Methylorubrum populi: one gene and its partner. The protein of the gene in region 1 binds, or shares a complex with, the protein of each later gene. Links are inferred from orthologs where the notes say so. Each region holds a gene or a part of one and is shown in the gene's direction. Other genes may lie near its edges.

What was found.
Region 2: the proteins of carA (region 1) and carB are in contact, whole or in part, in a solved structure (PDB 1KEE), measured with the Escherichia coli proteins. The link is inferred for Methylorubrum populi from one-to-one orthologs.

Annotation. Positions count from the first base shown.
Region 1 is NZ_AP014809.1:676,956-684,455, forward strand. What follows is about bases 1,854-4,798. They hold carA (glutamine-hydrolyzing carbamoyl-phosphate synthase small subunit), read left to right. Parts: upstream 1,854-2,673; coding sequence 2,674-3,924; downstream 3,925-4,798. Other genes in these bases: MPPM_RS03060 (L-dopachrome tautomerase-related protein), read left to right, coding at 1,854-1,989; MPPM_RS03065 (GatB/YqeY domain-containing protein), read right to left, coding at 2,026-2,484; MPPM_RS03075 (hypothetical protein), read left to right, coding at 4,053-4,427; MPPM_RS03080 (heparinase II/III domain-containing protein), read right to left, coding at 4,461-4,798. Also shown: MPPM_RS03055 (SMP-30/gluconolactonase/LRE family protein), read left to right, coding at 1-815; more of MPPM_RS03060, read left to right, coding at 826-1,853; more of MPPM_RS03080, read right to left, coding at 4,799-7,121; flagellar basal body rod protein FlgB, read left to right, coding at 7,280-7,500. UniProt on the Escherichia coli protein: Small subunit of the glutamine-dependent carbamoyl phosphate synthetase (CPSase).
Region 2 is NZ_AP014809.1:1,184,018-1,192,557, forward strand. What follows is about bases 3,909-7,893. They hold carB (carbamoyl-phosphate synthase large subunit), read left to right. Parts: upstream 3,909-4,219; coding sequence 4,220-7,693; downstream 7,694-7,893. Other genes in these bases: greA (transcription elongation factor GreA), read left to right, coding at 7,831-7,893. Also shown: MPPM_RS05515 (NADH-quinone oxidoreductase subunit D), read right to left, coding at 1-625; MPPM_RS05520 (NADH-quinone oxidoreductase subunit C), read right to left, coding at 637-1,296; MPPM_RS05525 (NuoB/complex I 20 kDa subunit family protein), read right to left, coding at 1,308-1,895; MPPM_RS05530 (NADH-quinone oxidoreductase subunit A), read right to left, coding at 1,948-2,313; MPPM_RS05540 (CAP domain-containing protein), read left to right, coding at 3,143-3,631; more of greA, read left to right, coding at 7,894-8,307; MPPM_RS05560 (hypothetical protein), read left to right, coding at 8,312-8,540. UniProt on the Escherichia coli protein: Large subunit of the glutamine-dependent carbamoyl phosphate synthetase (CPSase).

The DNA of each region.
Region 1 (7,500 bases):
GGGAGTGGTGCGAAGGGCCGGTCTGGGCGCCGACGCTCGGCGGCCTCATTTTCAGCGACGTGCGGCGCAACCGGATGATGCTGATCCGTGAGGGGAGCCGCGCCGAGGTGTTTCGCGAGCCGTCGAACAACGCCAACGGCAACGTCATCGACGGCGAGGGCCGCCTGGTTACCTGCGAGCACCGCACCTCGCGGGTGGTGCGTCGGGAGGCGGACGGCGCCATCACCGTGCTGGCGGAAAGCCACGACGGGGGACGGCTCAACTCTCCCAACGACGCGGTGGTGGCCCGTGACGGCACGATCTGGTTCACCGATCCCACCTACGGCATCGATCAGGCCGAAGAAGGCACGCCGCGCCCTTCCGAGCAGAAGGGCCGGTTCGTGTTCCGTCTGGCGCCCGGCAGCTCGCTCGCGGTCGCGACGGACCGGTTCGTGCAGCCCAACGGACTGGCCTTCTCGCCGGACGAGCGGATCCTCTACGTCAGCGAATCGGGCCGGCGCGAAGGCGCGCCCGCCGAGATCCGCGCGTTCGACGTCGCGGACGGGCGGATCTCGGGCGAGCGCCGCTTCGCCAGCGGATTCGAGGGCGTGCCGGACGGATTGAAGGTCGATACCGACGGCCGCGTCTATGCCGGAACCGGCGACGGGGTGCGGATCTGGGCCGCGGACGGGCGACCGCTCGGCCACATCCCGACCGAGGGCCCCTGCGCCAACATCGCCTTCGGCGGTGCCGACGGACGGCGGCTGTTCCTGTGCGCGGGCAGGCGGGTGCTGACCGTCGAGACCAAGGTCCGCGGCGCGGCAATCCGCACGTGAGGGGCCGCTCATGACGATCCGTTTCGCGCGCCGCACGCTTCTCGCCGCCGCCGCCCTCGCCACCGTAAGACCGATGGCGGCGCGGCCGGTCCTAGCCCAACCGGCGACCGGACCGGGCGGGGCCCTCGACCTCGTCGTTGCCGCGCGGGCGCCGACGACGCCGACCGGGCTGACGCGCGCGGCGAACGGCCGGATGTTCCTGTTCATGCCGCGCTTCGACGAGAAGACGGTGTTCACCGCGGGCGAGGTGTTTCCGGACGGACGCGTCGCGCCCTATCCGAGCGAGGCGGCGAACCGGCCCGATCCGGCCCGTCCCGCCGAGACCCTATTCCACGTCCCCAACGGCGTGTTCGACCGGAAGAACCGCCTCTGGCTCCTCGATGCCGGGCTGATGGCCTCGTCCGGCGAGCCGGTGCCGGGCGCGGCCAAGCTCGTCTGCATCGATCCGGCGAGCGATACGATCGTGCGCACGATTTCCCTAGAACCCGTCGTGACGAAGACCTCCTCGCTCAACGATCTGCGCGTCGATGTCCGGCCCGAGCGTGACGTCGCCTACGTCACCGATCAGGGCCAAACCGGTGAGGGCGCGCTGATCGCCGTCGATCTCGCGAGCGGCCGCGCCGTGCGGCGGCTCGCGGGCCACGTCAGCACGCGATCGGTCGACGGCATCCTGAAGATCGTCGAGGGCCGGGTGCTGATGAAGCGCGAGGCCGACGGCACGACGAGCCCGATCAAGGGCGGCGCCAACGGCATCGCCCTGAGCCCCGACGGCGCGCGGCTGTACTACACGCCGTTGATGAGCCGACGCCTCTACGCGGTCGAGACGGCCGCGCTGCTCAATCCCGCGAAGGACGACGCGGCGGTCGCGGAAACGGTCACGGATCTCGGCGAGAAGGGCCTGACCGGCGGGCTCGTCGCCGATTCGCGCGACCGCATCTATCTCAGCCTGCAAGAGTTCAACGGCATCGGCCGGCGCGACCCGGACGGCCGGATCGAGGTCATCGCCACCGATCCGCGCCTGATCTGGCCGGACACGTTCTGGATCACCGACGAGGGCTGGCTCTATCTATCATCCGCCCAGGCCAACCGCCGACCCGAGCACAACGGCGGCATCGACCGGCAGGAGCCGCCCTACGCGATCTTCCGGATTCGGATCGACGCCGGGCCGGCGTGAGTCGCGTCCGGCTCCGCCATCATCGCGAGCGGCAGACTACTTCCCTGCCAGCGCGTCCTTCACCAGCGCGCTGGCGCGGCCGAAATCCATGCGGCCGGTATACTTGCCCTTCAGCGCGCCGATCACCTTGCCCATGTCCTTCGGGCTCTCGGCGCCGGTCTCGGCGATGGCATCGGCGATGGCGGCGCGGGTCTCGGCCTCGTCGAGCTGCTGCGGCAGGAAGGTCTGGATGATCTCGGCCTCGGCGCGCTCGCTCTCGGCGAGTTCGGGACGGCCGCCCTGCTCGTAGACGCCCGCGGCTTCCTGGCGCTGCTTGATCATCTTCTGCAGGAGCGCGAGGATCTCCTCCTCGCTCGTCTCGCCCTTGCCCTCGCCGCGCGCGGCGATGTCGCGGTCCTTGAGCGCCGCCTGGATCATGCGCACCGTCGAGAGCTTCTGCTTCTCGCCGGACTTCATGGCCGCCTTCATCTCGGCGGTGATGCGCTCGCGCAGCATGATGATCGAACTCCAGTCAGATGATTCGGCGTGGCCGCCCTGCTTGTCCAGGGCATTGCGCAGGGCTGACTCCGCGCCCAGATTGACCCGGGCGCGGCCGGCTCGCTATGAGCCCCGCGAGATATCGCCTTGCCCCGCGGCCCGACTATGCGGCCGCGCGAGGCGGCGGACATAAGCCGGATCGGACCCATGCTGCAAGACGAACCCGCGACCCTGCGCGCCGATCCCGCGCGCACGAACCCCGAACCCAAGGCACCCGAACCTTGGAATGAGCCGCTGGTGACGGCGTTGCTCGTGCTCGCCGACGGCACCGTGCTCGAAGGCTTCGGCATCGGCCAGACCGGCGTGGCCGACGGCGAGGTCTGCTTCAACACGGCGATGACGGGCTATCAGGAGATCCTGACCGACCCGTCCTATGCCGGGCAGATCGTCACCTTCACCTTCCCGCATATCGGCAATGTCGGCACCAACGACGAGGATCTCGAGAGCCTCGACCAGGCCCCGGCCTCCGGCGTGCGCGGCGCGGTGATCGCCTCGGCCGTCACCAAGCCCTCGAACTGGCGCTCCTCCTCGCATCTCGACGGCTGGCTCAAGGCCCGCGGCATCATCGGCATCACCGGCATCGACACGCGGGCGCTGACCGCGCTGATCCGCGACCACGGCATGCCGAACGCCGTCATCGCCAACGATCCCGAAGGCCGGTTCGACCGCGAGGCCCTGAAGGCCCGCGCCGCCGCGCTGGCGCCGATGGAGGGGCTCGATCTCGTGCCGCCGGTGACCTCCCGCGACGTCTCGGCCTGGACCGAAACCGTCTGGGCGGTGAAGGGCGGTTACGGCTCACGCGCACCGGGCCAGGGCCTCAAGGTCGTGGCGATCGATTACGGCGTGAAGCGCAACATCCTGCGCCTGCTGGCCGAAGCCGGCTGCGACGTCACCGTGGTGCCCGCCACCACCAAGGCCGAGGACATCCTGGCGATGAAGCCGGACGGCGTGTTCCTCTCCAACGGCCCCGGCGATCCGGCCGCGACCGGCGAATACGCCGTGCCGGTGATCCGCAAGCTGCTCGATGAGCGGGTGCCGACCTTCGGCATCTGCCTCGGCCACCAGCTCATGGGCCTCGCGCTCGGCGGGCGCACGGTGAAGATGGGCCAGGGCCATCACGGCGCGAACCATCCGGTGAAGGACCACACCACCGGCAAGGTCGAGATCGTCTCGATGAATCACGGCTTCGCCGTCGATCCCAAGAGCCTGCCGGAGACGGCGGTGGAAACCCACGTCTCGCTGTTCGACGGCTCGAATTGCGGTCTCTCGCTCACCGACCGCCCGGCCTTCTCGGTGCAGCACCACCCGGAGGCCTCGCCGGGCCCGCGCGACAGCCACTACCTGTTCGAGCGGTTCGTGAAGCTGATGCGCGAGAACCGGCCCGAGACGGCCGCCTGAGACATCTGGGACGGCGGCCCGATCCCCGCCGTCCCGGTGTCACAAAAAACCCCACCTTGCCCCCCATCCCCTGGTTCATGGCCGGATCAGACAAGAATCAGCGGCCGGACTCATTGGGGGCTTGCCGGATGACGCTCGACGACGCGCGCGACGACTTCTCGCGCCTGCATCGCCTGTTCACTTTCCACCTCGGCGTGGCGGTCGGCCTCGCGTGGCTGACGACGCTTTACGCCGCGGCCTCCGCGCCGTGGGTGCGCAACATCCGCGCGCTGATCGACCCGGCCGGCCCGGTGCGGATCGAGAGCACGCTCTCCTACCTGTTCGTGATGCCGGCGGTTCTGACGCTCGCCTGGGCCTCGGCCTATTTCGGCCGCGAGACCATGCGCCGCTTCCAGACCCTGCCGAACCAGACGCTCGAATTCGCTGCCGCGGCGATGGTGGCCTTCGGCGTGTTCTACCTGTCGATCGACCGGGCGGTCGCCGTCATCAGCGCGGGCTTCTGAGCCTCGCCCGGGTGCCGGCACGCCAGCCGGCGCTCACGTCTCCACCAGCCGCCGCACCGCATCCTCGGCAAGCAACCGCACGAGCCGTTGCTCTGCCGCCTCATCCGCGGCGATGACGACGCCGCCGCAGACGATGTCGCGACCGGTGAAGGCGTAACGCAGCACCGGCGTGGGCCTCAGCCCGCCAGTTCCCGTCGCGCAGAAGCCGTGCATCGCGTGCGGCTGGTCATTGCGGCCGATCGCGGCCTCCATCCCCGCCGATTGCCCATTCAGCGGAACGGCGAGGACGTCGAGCCGCCGCCCCTCCTGCTGGGCCAGCGCCCGGCGGGGGCTCGCGACGGCGACGAGGGTGTCGGGGAGAAGATGCAGCCGCCCCTCGAAGGACAGCCGGCGTCCTGGCCGGACGAAGCGGTCGATCACTGCGACCCCCGTCAGGTCTTCGAGCACGACGAAGAGGCGGGCATGGGCGTCGTCGGGCCCGTGCACCGTGGTGGCGAGCCTCGTGGCTTGCGCCCCGTCGAGCGCCACCTGGGCCGTCAAAATTCCTGAACCGGCCACGGGCTCACGCTCGTCCGGAATGGCGACGTTGTGGGCGCGGGCCGAGAGGAGATGGTGGCGTGCCGGCCCCACCTCAACGCCCTCGGCGCCGCCGCCCTCCACGATCCAGCGCCGCGAGCCGGTGGCGAAGGTGAAGGAGGTACAGTCGCGGTGCCCCTGCGGCGATTGCGCGGCGTAGGTGAGGGCGAAGTGGCCCCAGCCGCGCTCCAGCGCGTCGTGGCGCATCGCGAGCATGCCGGCGGTGTGCCCCTCGGGACGCGGTGCCGTGTCGCGCTCCGCCACGAGATCGCGATCGGACGAGGAAAGCCGGGCGATCCAGCCGGCATGGTCGAGCCCTGCGGGCGCATCGCCGAACGGCGGGAGCCGCCCGCCCGGATCGAGCAGTCCGGCGAGCCCCGGCAGGGCCGCCTCGACGCGGCGGCGGATCGTCGGGCCGGGTTCGGTCGCGCCGAGGGCCGCGGCAATGGTCTGTCCGTGGCTCAGGAGGTCGAGGCGCCGGACCGGTGAGGCTTCGGCGAAAGCGCCGTCCTCGGGCAGAAGCGCATCGAAGCCGTGGGCGAGGCTGTCGCGGGCGAGCGTGTCCCAGTGCGCGGCGAACGCAAAGCCGGGAAGCGCCCGCGCGAGCGCGAGGAGAGCGGCCGCCGCCTGAAGGCCGTGCAGAGCCCGGGCCAGAGTGTTCTGACCGACGATCTCGGCCAGCGCGAAGCCGTGCCGGGCGGCTTCCGCGGCGATCACGGCGCGGGCAGGATCATCGCCGTCCGCGATCAGGCGCCCCAGCACGTCGCCGCGCGGGGCGAGGGCCGCCGGGTGCAGGCTCAGACCATCGGCCGGCTGTCCCCAGGGATTGGCCCGCGACCACGCGGCGGCGATCGCCCGGGCGCGGGCCGCCCCGCCCGGCAGCCCGGCGAGCGGCAGCAGCCATGCCAGGGATTGGTAGGCGAGGCGCCACGCCACGGAGCGGAACGGGTCTTCACGCCAGTCCGGCGCCTCAGGCAACGTCCAGTCCGGCAGGCCGGCGAGACTCAGGACCACGTCGTCGCCCTCGATGCGTGCGCTCCGATCCGGCCCGGCCCGCAATTCGCGGGCTCGGGCGAGGATCGGCGCGGCCCCCGGATCGGAGCTCGCCAGCCACGCGGCGGGTGGGCCCTCGGGCAGGCCGATCCGCTCGGCCAAGCGCGCAAGGAAGGCCGGCGCATCGAGAAGCTCGTCGTCGCACAGGCTCTCGAGGCGGAAATCGTCCTCGAATGCCAGTTCGAGCAGGCCGATCAGTTCGGCCTCCGGCGGGTCCTCCGCATCCTCCCAGACGGCAAAACACAGTTCGACGGCGGTCGCACCGGGCGGTGGACGCAACGTCAGGGTAAAGCGGCGGGCCTGGGGCCGGGCCGAGAGGTTGATCACCGCGCCGAGCCCCGGCACGGAGACCGCGTTGTCGTAGGGCGGGGCGATCTCCGCTCCCGCCCGATCCCGGTAGACGAGCCGCACGCGCGCGGCGTGCTCGTCGGCCCTGGCCGCATAGATCTGACCACGCAGCACGAGGGCGATCTCCTCGGCGAGCGCGTAGCAGAGCCTCACCCCCTCCCCGCCCAGCCGCCGCCGACGCGGCGCCGGCCCATGGTCGGACGGGCCGGGGCGCAGTACCGGATCGGCGACGGTGAAGTCGCGGGTGTTGCGCCAGGAGCGCAGGGTGACGACGACGCCGGTCGCCTGATCGGGCACGCGGAAGGCGATGCGGAACGACGCGGCCCCAAGCAATTCCGGTCCCGGTATCCAGGCGACCTGCGGGTCGAGCAGGCTGCGGGCGAGCCCCGGGACATGGTCGAGATCCAGGCTGGAGCCGTCCGCCGCCAGGAAGTCGAAGCCCGCCGCCGCGGCATCGACGGCAAGCGCCGCCTCTTCGCCCTCGTCGAAAGCGAGGGCGAATTGCAGGCAGGTCCAGCGCCCCGGGGAGAGCGCGGAAAAACGCAATCCGACGCGCGAGAAGCGGTGGTTGGGCGCGATGCGGTGCAGCCCCTCGCGTCCGCCCGGCCCGGCGCCCCCGGCATAGCGGGGCGCGGCCGGCAGAAGGACGGTCGCGCCCTCGGGGCCGCCGTCTGCGTCGGAGGCCGCCGCGCCGGCCCGCTCATCGTTCTGATCCATTCCCCGCAGGCGCTACCGCGGGGGCCGCCCCTGTCAAGGCACGAGCCAGCCTCGTGCAAGATTGCCTACCTAAACCTCCCATCCGACGCGGGCTTCACCGTCCGGGTGCGCCCGCATCCCGCGTTCTTCCGAGAGGCCCTTGGGATGGGGGCGTTGCCATGACGACGGGCGTCTACCTCTTCGATCTCGCCTCGCAGCACGCGCGCTACCTCGCGACGCGGCAGGCCACCATCGCGGGCAATGTCGCCAACGCGAACACCCCCGGCTACAAGGCGCGGGATGTGATGCCCTTCGCCCAGGTCCTGGCCCGGACCGGGCTCGACATGGCCTCGACCGCCAGCACCCACATGGAGTCGCAGGGCACGGGCATCCCCGTGCG
Region 2 (8,540 bases), 510 kb from region 1 along the record:
CCGAGACGATGCCGATATCGACGTTGCGCTGCTTGAAGATGCGGTTGGCCATGACGAGGTTGTCGAGGTCGTCGACCACCTGCAGGAACGGATCGCAGAACGCCTCGATGTCGTCGATCAGCGCGGGCGGCAGGTCCTGATGGACGCCGCCGGGGCGGAAGTAGTTGGCGTGAAGACGAGCGCCGGAGGCGCGCTCGTAGAAGATCATCAGCTTCTCGCGCTCCTCGAAGCCCCACAGGGGCGGCGTCAGCGCGCCGACGTCCATCGCCTGGGTGGTGACGTTGAGGAGGTGGGAGAGCAGCCGCCCGATCTCGCAGAACAGGGTGCGGATGAGCTGGGCCCGGCGCGGCACCTCGATGCCCGCGAGGCGCTCGATCGCGAGACAGAAGGCGTGCTCCTGATTCATCGGCGAGACGTAGTCGAGCCGGTCGAAATAGGGCGTCGCCTGGAGGTAGGTCTTGTGCTCGATCAGCTTCTCGGTGCCGCGGTGAAGCAGACCGATATGCGGATCGACTCGCTCGACCACCTCGCCGTCGAGTTCGAGCACGAGGCGCAGCACGCCGTGCGCCGCCGGGTGCTGCGGCCCGAAATTGATCGAGAAGTTGCGGATGTTGTGCTCAGACATGACCGCAGCCCTCAGCTCGACTTCTTCTCATCGCCCGGAAGCACGTAGTCGGTGCCTTCCCACGGCGACAGGAAGTCGAAGTTGCGGAATTCCTGGGTGAGCTTGACCGGCTCGTAGACGACGCGCCCCTCGTCCTGGTCGTAGCGGACCTCGACGAAGCCGGTGAGCGGGAAGTCCTTGCGCAGGGGATGCCCCTCGAAACCGTAATCGGTCAGCAGCCGGCGCAGGTCGGGATGGCCCGAGAACAGGATGCCGTAGAGGTCGTAGGTCTCGCGCTCGAACCAGTTCGCCGCCGGGAAGACCGGAATGGCGGACGGCACCGGCGTCGCGGCGTCGGTCTGCACCTTCACGCGCACCCGCATGTTATGGCGCAAGGAGAGCAGGTGGTAGACCACGTCGAAGCGGCGCGCCCGCTGCGGGTAGTCGACGCCGCAGATGTCGATGAAGCAGCGGAAGGCGCAGGCCGGATCGTCGCGCAGGTACGTCAGCGCGTAGACGATGTCGCTGCCCTGGACGATCACCGTCAGCTCGCCATGGGTGATGCTCCAGTCGGTGACCGCCGGGCCGAGCGCTCCGGCGATGCGCTCGCCCATGGCCCGCAGCGCATCCTCGCCCTGCGCCGCCGCGACGGTGCGGCGGAGCGTGATGCCGTTGGTGGTGATGGCCTCCATCGCGCCCTCCCTCACCGCTCGATCGTGCCGGTGCGGCGGATCTTCCGCTGCAGCAGCAGCACGCCGTAGAGCAGCGCCTCGGCGCTCGGCGGGCAGCCCGGGACGTAGATGTCGACCGGCACCACCCGGTCGCAGCCGCGCACCACTGAGTAGGAGTAGTGATAGTAGCCGCCGCCATTGGCGCAGGAGCCCATGGAGATGACGTAGCGCGGCTCCGGCATCTGGTCGTAGACCTTGCGCAGGGCCGGGGCCATCTTGTTGGTCAGCGTGCCGGCGACGATCATCACGTCGGATTGCCGCGGCGACCCGCGCGGGGCGAAGCCGAAGCGCTCACAATCGTAGCGCGGCATCGACATCTGCATCATCTCGACGGCGCAGCAGGCGAGACCGAAGGTCATCCACATCAGCGAGCCGGTGCGGGCCCAGTTGATGAGCTCGTCCGCGCTGGTCACGAGGAAGCCGCGGTCGGCCAACTCGCTGTTGATCGACAGGAAGGTCGGATCGTTCGCGCCGATCGGGCGGCCGGTGGCGGGATCGATGATCCCTTTCGGGGCCGGCGCGATGTCGGGCGCGCGGGAGAAGGTCGGAGTCAGGGCCATCTGTGCCTCTGAGCGAGTGCGGAAGGGAAACGACGCGAAGGGAGTCGCGCCGCTAGTCCCATTCGAGGGCGCCCTTGCGCCACTCGTAGACGAAGCCGACGGTGAGGACGCCGAGGAAGACCATCATCGACCAGAAGCCGAACCAGCCGAGCTCCCCGAAGGTGATCGCCCAGGGAAACAGGAAGGCGACCTCAAGGTCGAAGATGATGAACAGGATCGCCACGAGGTAGAAGCGCACGTCGAACTTCATGCGCGCGTCGTCAAACGCGTTGAAACCACACTCGTAGGCGGAGAGTTTCTCGGGATCGGGGCTCGAATAGGCCACGATGAACGGAGCGACCAGCAGCGCCACCGCGATGAACAGCGACACGCCGATGAAGATGATGAGCGGCAGATAATCTGCCAGCAGGCCGGTCATGCCGCACCTCTCATATGGTTGCGCGTGAGGATCATGAACGACGGCCCTCGCGACGGTTTCCGGCGTGCGGAATCCCTCGGGTGGAATTCCTCCAATGCCAGACTGAGCGCGGGCGAGGCTTAGACGAGCCCCCCCGGCGAAACAAGGGCATTGCGCGTCGCACAATCACCTCTTTCGCTGACAGATGGGGGTATCCGTGCATCCGGCCACGGGGCGGATCGGCGCATGCCCTGCCACGCTCGAGCATTGCCATTTCATCCCTGCCATCCCGCCAGCGTCGTTGTTTGGTATCTGGCATACCAGACAGTACGTGAACAAGGGTGCTAAGGCCCGGGCTGAGCCATTTCAAGCTCCGAAGCTGCGCTGCCGTCTCCGAGCTGGGTCGGCTTCGATCAGGCGTTTCAGCCGGTCCCTTCAGGAACCGTCGCCGAACCGTCGTATTCCGCGATTCAGCGGCTTGACAGCCCAAGGCGCCCCACCTAAACCCCGCCTCGTCGCCGACACGAGCCCAGCCGGCCGGCGACGCAGAACGCGGGCGTAGCTCAGTCGGTTAGAGTGCCGGCCTGTCACGCCGGAGGTCGCGGGTTCGAGCCCCGTCGCCCGCGCCATGTTCCCAGTTGCGAACGGGAACTCCTCCTCCAAAACCAGCATCGCTCAGGCTCGACAAGCATTGTTGCTCGTCAGGTCGTTGGACGCCGTCGCCCCCGCGTCTGCGTGGCCGCGATGCCACAGATGATGGCCTCATCCGGCACCGACGACAGGCCGCCGCGGTTTTGCCGCACCATCCGCGGAAGCGGGCGCCTCCCCGTGGCCGCCCGACTCAAATTCGATGCCGAACCTGCGCCTTTCCGCCGTCGCGACATTGATCGCGCTCACGCTCGCCGGGTGCGGCGGGGCTCCGGTGCTCGATGCCGGGACGCCGACGCTGCCCATCATCCTCGACGAGCAGGCGGCGGCCGCAGCGATCTCCCGCTATCGGGCGCAGCACGGGCTCGGACCGGTCTCGCTCGATCGCAGCCTGATCACCGCGGCCTCGTTCCAGGCGCAGGCCAACGCACGGGCCGGTCGGCTCAGTCACGAGATCGCCGGCAGCTTCGACAGCCGCATGGCGAGCGCCGGCTTCGGCAAGCGCTACGCCTCCGAGAACCTGAGCGCGGGCTCAGAAACCTTCGAGCAGGTGCTCGCCCGCTGGAAGGCGTCGCCCGAGCACAATCGCAACATGCTGATGCCGCAGCTGCGCCGGGTCGGCATCGCCCGCGTCGATGCGCCGGCGACGCGCTACAAGCGCTTCTGGGCCCTCGTGATGGCGGCCGATTGAGGGAACGGCCCGAGCTCGACAATTCGAGCCGCCGGCATCACTGGACCTGGGCGAGCAGCGGCTCGATGCGCTTCTGCATGAGCCGGTTGTGCGGCACGCTGCGGGCCGCTTCGAGGTTGTCGCGCTTGTCGCCGATCACGACGAGGGCGACCATGCCCATCATGTAATGCGGCGAGCACCCGAAGACGTGGAGGCCCTCCCTGTCGAACTTGGCCACGGTCTCCGGTCCTACAGCCGACATCACGTAAGTCCGCACCGTCGGGCGCCATGCCCCTGATGATCTCGACATCGTGCCCCTTGTCGGCGGGCACGAACTTGATGCTGTCGCCGGGTTTCAACCGCACGAAGGCGGTATCGAACACCATCATCCCGCCCGCCCGCTGTTCAGCATCTTGACCGAAACGTCGTCGGCCGTCGCCCGCAGGACGTCGCCCGGCCGGGGATGGACCGGGCGGGCCTTTCAAACCCGCGCGGCTGCGTGTAAACGCGGGGCTTGACGATCATCCCAGCGCCTGCGCCCCCTTGGCACCGCCCTCGAACCGGCGGCGCGCGAGGGCGAGCGCGCGCGAACTCGCTTCAAGGCGCTCAATGCCGAAACGCACCGACATCTCCTCCATTCTCATCATCGGTGCGGGCCCCATCATCATCGGGCAAGCCTGCGAATTCGACTATTCCGGTACCCAGGCCTGCAAGGCCCTGCGCGAGGAGGGGTACCGGATCGTCCTGGTGAATTCGAACCCGGCGACGATCATGACCGACCCGGACATGGCCGACGCCACCTATGTCGAGCCGATCACCCCGGAGGTCGTCGCCAAGATCATCGAGAAGGAGCGGCCCGACGCCCTCCTGCCGACCATGGGCGGCCAGACCGCGCTCAACTGCGCGCTCTCGCTCAAGCGCATGGGCGTGCTGGAAAAGTTCGGCGTGCAGATGATCGGCGCCACGGCCGAGGCCATCGACAAGGCGGAGGACCGCAACCTCTTCCGCGACGCGATGACCAAGATCGGTCTTGAGACGCCGAAATCCGCGCTCGCCAACGCCTCCGCCGCCAAGAAGGTCGATCGCGACCGCTATCTCGCCGAGAAGGCGCGGATCGAGGCCGCGCAGTCCGATCCGGCCACCCGCGAGGCGGCGCTCGCCGAGTTCGAGCGGCAGTGGAGCGGCGGCGAAGGCGACCGCCGCCGCCGCTACATCGAGCACGCGCTCGGTCAGGCGCTGATCGCGCTGGCCGAGGTCGGCCTGCCGGCGATCATCCGCCCGTCCTTCACCATGGGCGGCACCGGCGGCGGCATCGCCTACAACCGCGAGGAATTCCTCGAAATCGTCGAGCGGGGCATCGACGCCTCGCCGACCAATGAGGTGCTGATCGAGGAGAGCGTGCTCGGCTGGAAGGAGTACGAGATGGAGGTCGTCCGCGATAAGGCGGACAACTGCATCATCGTCTGCTCCATCGAGAACGTCGATCCGATGGGCGTCCATACCGGCGATTCCATCACCGTCGCCCCCGCGCTGACGCTCACCGACAAAGAGTATCAGGTGATGCGCGACGCCTCGCTGGCGGTTCTGCGCGAGATCGGCGTCGAGACCGGCGGCTCGAACGTGCAGTTCGCGATCGACCCGAAGACGGGCCGGATGATCGTGATCGAGATGAACCCGCGCGTCTCGCGTTCCTCGGCGCTAGCCTCGAAGGCGACCGGCTTCCCCATCGCCAAGGTCGCGGCCAAGCTCGCCGTCGGCTATACCCTCGACGAGATCGCCAACGACATCACCGGCGGGGCGACCCCGGCCTCGTTCGAGCCGACGATCGACTACGTCGTCACCAAGATTCCGCGCTTCGCGTTCGAGAAGTTCCCCGGCGCCGAGCCGACGCTGACCACCGCCATGAAGTCTGTCGGCGAGGCGATGGCGATCGGCCGCTGTTTCGCGGAATCGCTGCAGAAGGCCCTGCGCTCGCTGGAGACGGGGCTGACCGGCCTCGACGAGATCGAGATCGAGGGGCTCGGCAAGGGCGACGACCACAACGCCATCAAGGCTGCGCTCGGCACGCCGACGCCGGATCGGCTGCTCAAGGTCGCCCAGGCCATGCGCCTCGGCATCAGCCACGAGGAGATTCACGCCTCCTGCAAGATCGATCCGTGGTTCCTGGAGCAGCTCCAGGCCATCGTCGATTTGGAGAACCGGGTGAAGACGCACGGTCTGCCCAAGAGCGCGGGCGCCTTCCGCCAGCTCAAAGCGGCCGGGTTCTCCGACGCGCGGCTCGCCGTGCTCGCCGATACCGAGGAAGAGGCCGTGCGCGCCGCCCGCCGCGCCCTCGGGGTGCGGCCGGTCTTCAAGCGGATCGACACCTGCGCCGCCGAGTTCAAGGCGCCGACCGCCTACATGTACTCGACCTACGTCGCACCGTTTGCCGGCCAGACCGCCGACGAGGCGTACCCGTCGGACCGCAAGAAGGTCATCATCCTCGGCGGCGGTCCGAACCGGATCGGTCAGGGCATCGAGTTCGACTATTGCTGCTGCCACGCCTGCTTCGCGCTGACCGAGGCCGGCTACGAGACCATCATGGTCAACTGCAATCCGGAGACGGTCTCGACCGACTACGACACCTCCGACCGGCTCTATTTCGAGCCGCTGACGGCGGAGGATGTGCTGGAGATCGTCGAGACCGAGCGGCAGGCGGGCCAGCTCCACGGCGTGATCGTGCAGTTCGGCGGCCAGACCCCGCTCAAGCTCGCCCGGGCGCTCGAAGGGGCGGGCGTGCCGATCCTCGGCACTTCGCCGGACGCGATCGACCTCGCCGAGGACCGCGACCAGTTCAAGCGGCTCCTCGACAAGCTCGGGCTCAAGCAGCCCAAGAACGGCATCGCCTACTCGGTGGAGCAGAGCCGGCTGGTGGCGGCCGAACTCGGCCTGCCCTTCGTCGTGCGGCCGAGCTACGTGCTGGGCGGGCGCGCCATGGCGATCATCCGCGACGAGGCGCAGTTCGCCGAGTACCTGCTCGGCACCCTGCCGAGCCTGATCCCCTCCGACATCAAGGCGCGCTATCCCAACGACAAGACGGGGCAGATCAACACGGTGCTGGGCAAGAACCCGCTCCTGTTCGACCGCTACCTCTCGGACGCCACCGAGGTCGACGTCGACGCGGTCTGCGACGGGCAGAGCGTGTTCATCGCCGGCATCATGGAGCACATCGAGGAGGCGGGCATCCATTCGGGCGATTCCGCCTGCTCGCTGCCCCCGCGCACCCTGTCGCCGGAGCTCCTCGCCGAGCTGGAGCGCCAGACCAAGGCGATGGCGCTGGCCCTCAAGGTCGGCGGCCTGATGAACGTGCAGTACGCGATCAAGGACGGCGCGATCTACGTGCTGGAGGTGAACCCGCGGGCGTCCCGCACGGTGCCCTTCGTCGCCAAGGTGATCGGCGAGCCGATCGCCAAGATCGCCGCGCGGATCATGGCCGGCGAGCGCCTCGACGGCTTCGGCCTCAAGCCGAAGCAGCTCGACCACATCGCGGTGAAGGAGGCGGTATTCCCCTTCGCCCGCTTCCCCGGCGTCGACGTGCTGCTCGGGCCCGAGATGCGCTCGACCGGCGAGGTGATCGGCCTCGATGCCGGCTTCGGCGTGGCTTTCGCCAAGAGCCAGCTCGGCTCCGGCACGGCGGTGCCGCGCACCGGCACGGTGTTCGTCTCCGTGCGCGACGACGACAAGCCCCGGGTGCTGCCGACGATCCGGCTGCTCTCGGACCTCGGCTTCACCATCCTCGCGACCGGCGGCACGCAGCGCTACCTGGCGGACGAGGGCATCCCGACCGAGCGCATCAACAAGGTGCTGGAGGGCCGTCCCCACATCGTCGATTCGATCAAGAACGGCGACATCGCCCTCGTCATCAACACGACGGAGGGGGCCGGCGCGCTCTCCGACTCGCGCTCGCTCCGGCGGGCGGCCCTCTTGCATAAAGTGCCGTACTACACCACTCTCGCCGGCGCGATGGCGGCGGCCGAGGGGATCAAGGCCTATCTCGAAGGCGATCTCCAGGTGCGTGCCTTGCAGGAATACTTCGCGGCCTAAATAGACGTTCGTGTGCCGGGCGGCCCGCCGAGCGGAGGCGGGCGGCCCGGGGCCACACAATCGAGAGCCGTTATCCCGGCCCGGAAGGAGTGTTTCGCTCCGGCCGGGCCTCTTCATTGTGGCGCGAGACCATGAGCATCGACAAGCTTCCCATCACGGCCCGCGGCTACGCAGCCCTCGAGGAGGAGCTGAAGCAGCGCCAGCAGGTGGAACGTCCCCGGATCATCCAGGCGATCTCTGAGGCGCGTGCGCTGGGCGACCTGTCCGAGAACGCCGAGTACCACGCCGCCAAGGAGGCCCAGTCCCACAACGAGGGCCGTGTGCTCGAACTCGAGAGCATGATCGCGCGGGCCGAGATCATCGACACCTCGAAGCTATCGGGCTCCAAGATCAAGTTCGGCGCCCGGGTGAAGCTCGTGGACGAGGACACCGAGGAGGAGAAGACCTACCAGCTCGTCGGCGAGCCGGAGGCGGATGTGCGCGAGGGCCGCGTCTCGATCTCCTCGCCCATCGCCCGCGCCCTGATCGGCAAGGCGGTCGGCGACACGGTGGAGGTCACCACGCCCGGCGGCGGCAAGTCCTACGAGGTCGTCGCCGTCGAGTGGGGAGCCTGACCCTTTGCGCGCCGCCGGCCTCGCGGCCCTAATCGGACTCCTCGCCGGGATCGCTCCCGCCCCGGCGCAGGCGTTCGACCGGTTCGGCAGCATCGCCGTCGATGTGCGGCCGTTGCAGGCCTATGCGCGAGGCCCGCAGACGGAAGCGCTGCGGGTGGATCTGACCGAGGCGCTGCGGCGCAGCTTCGCCGACCGCATGGTGCGCGGCGGACCGACCCTGGTGGTGCGCGTGA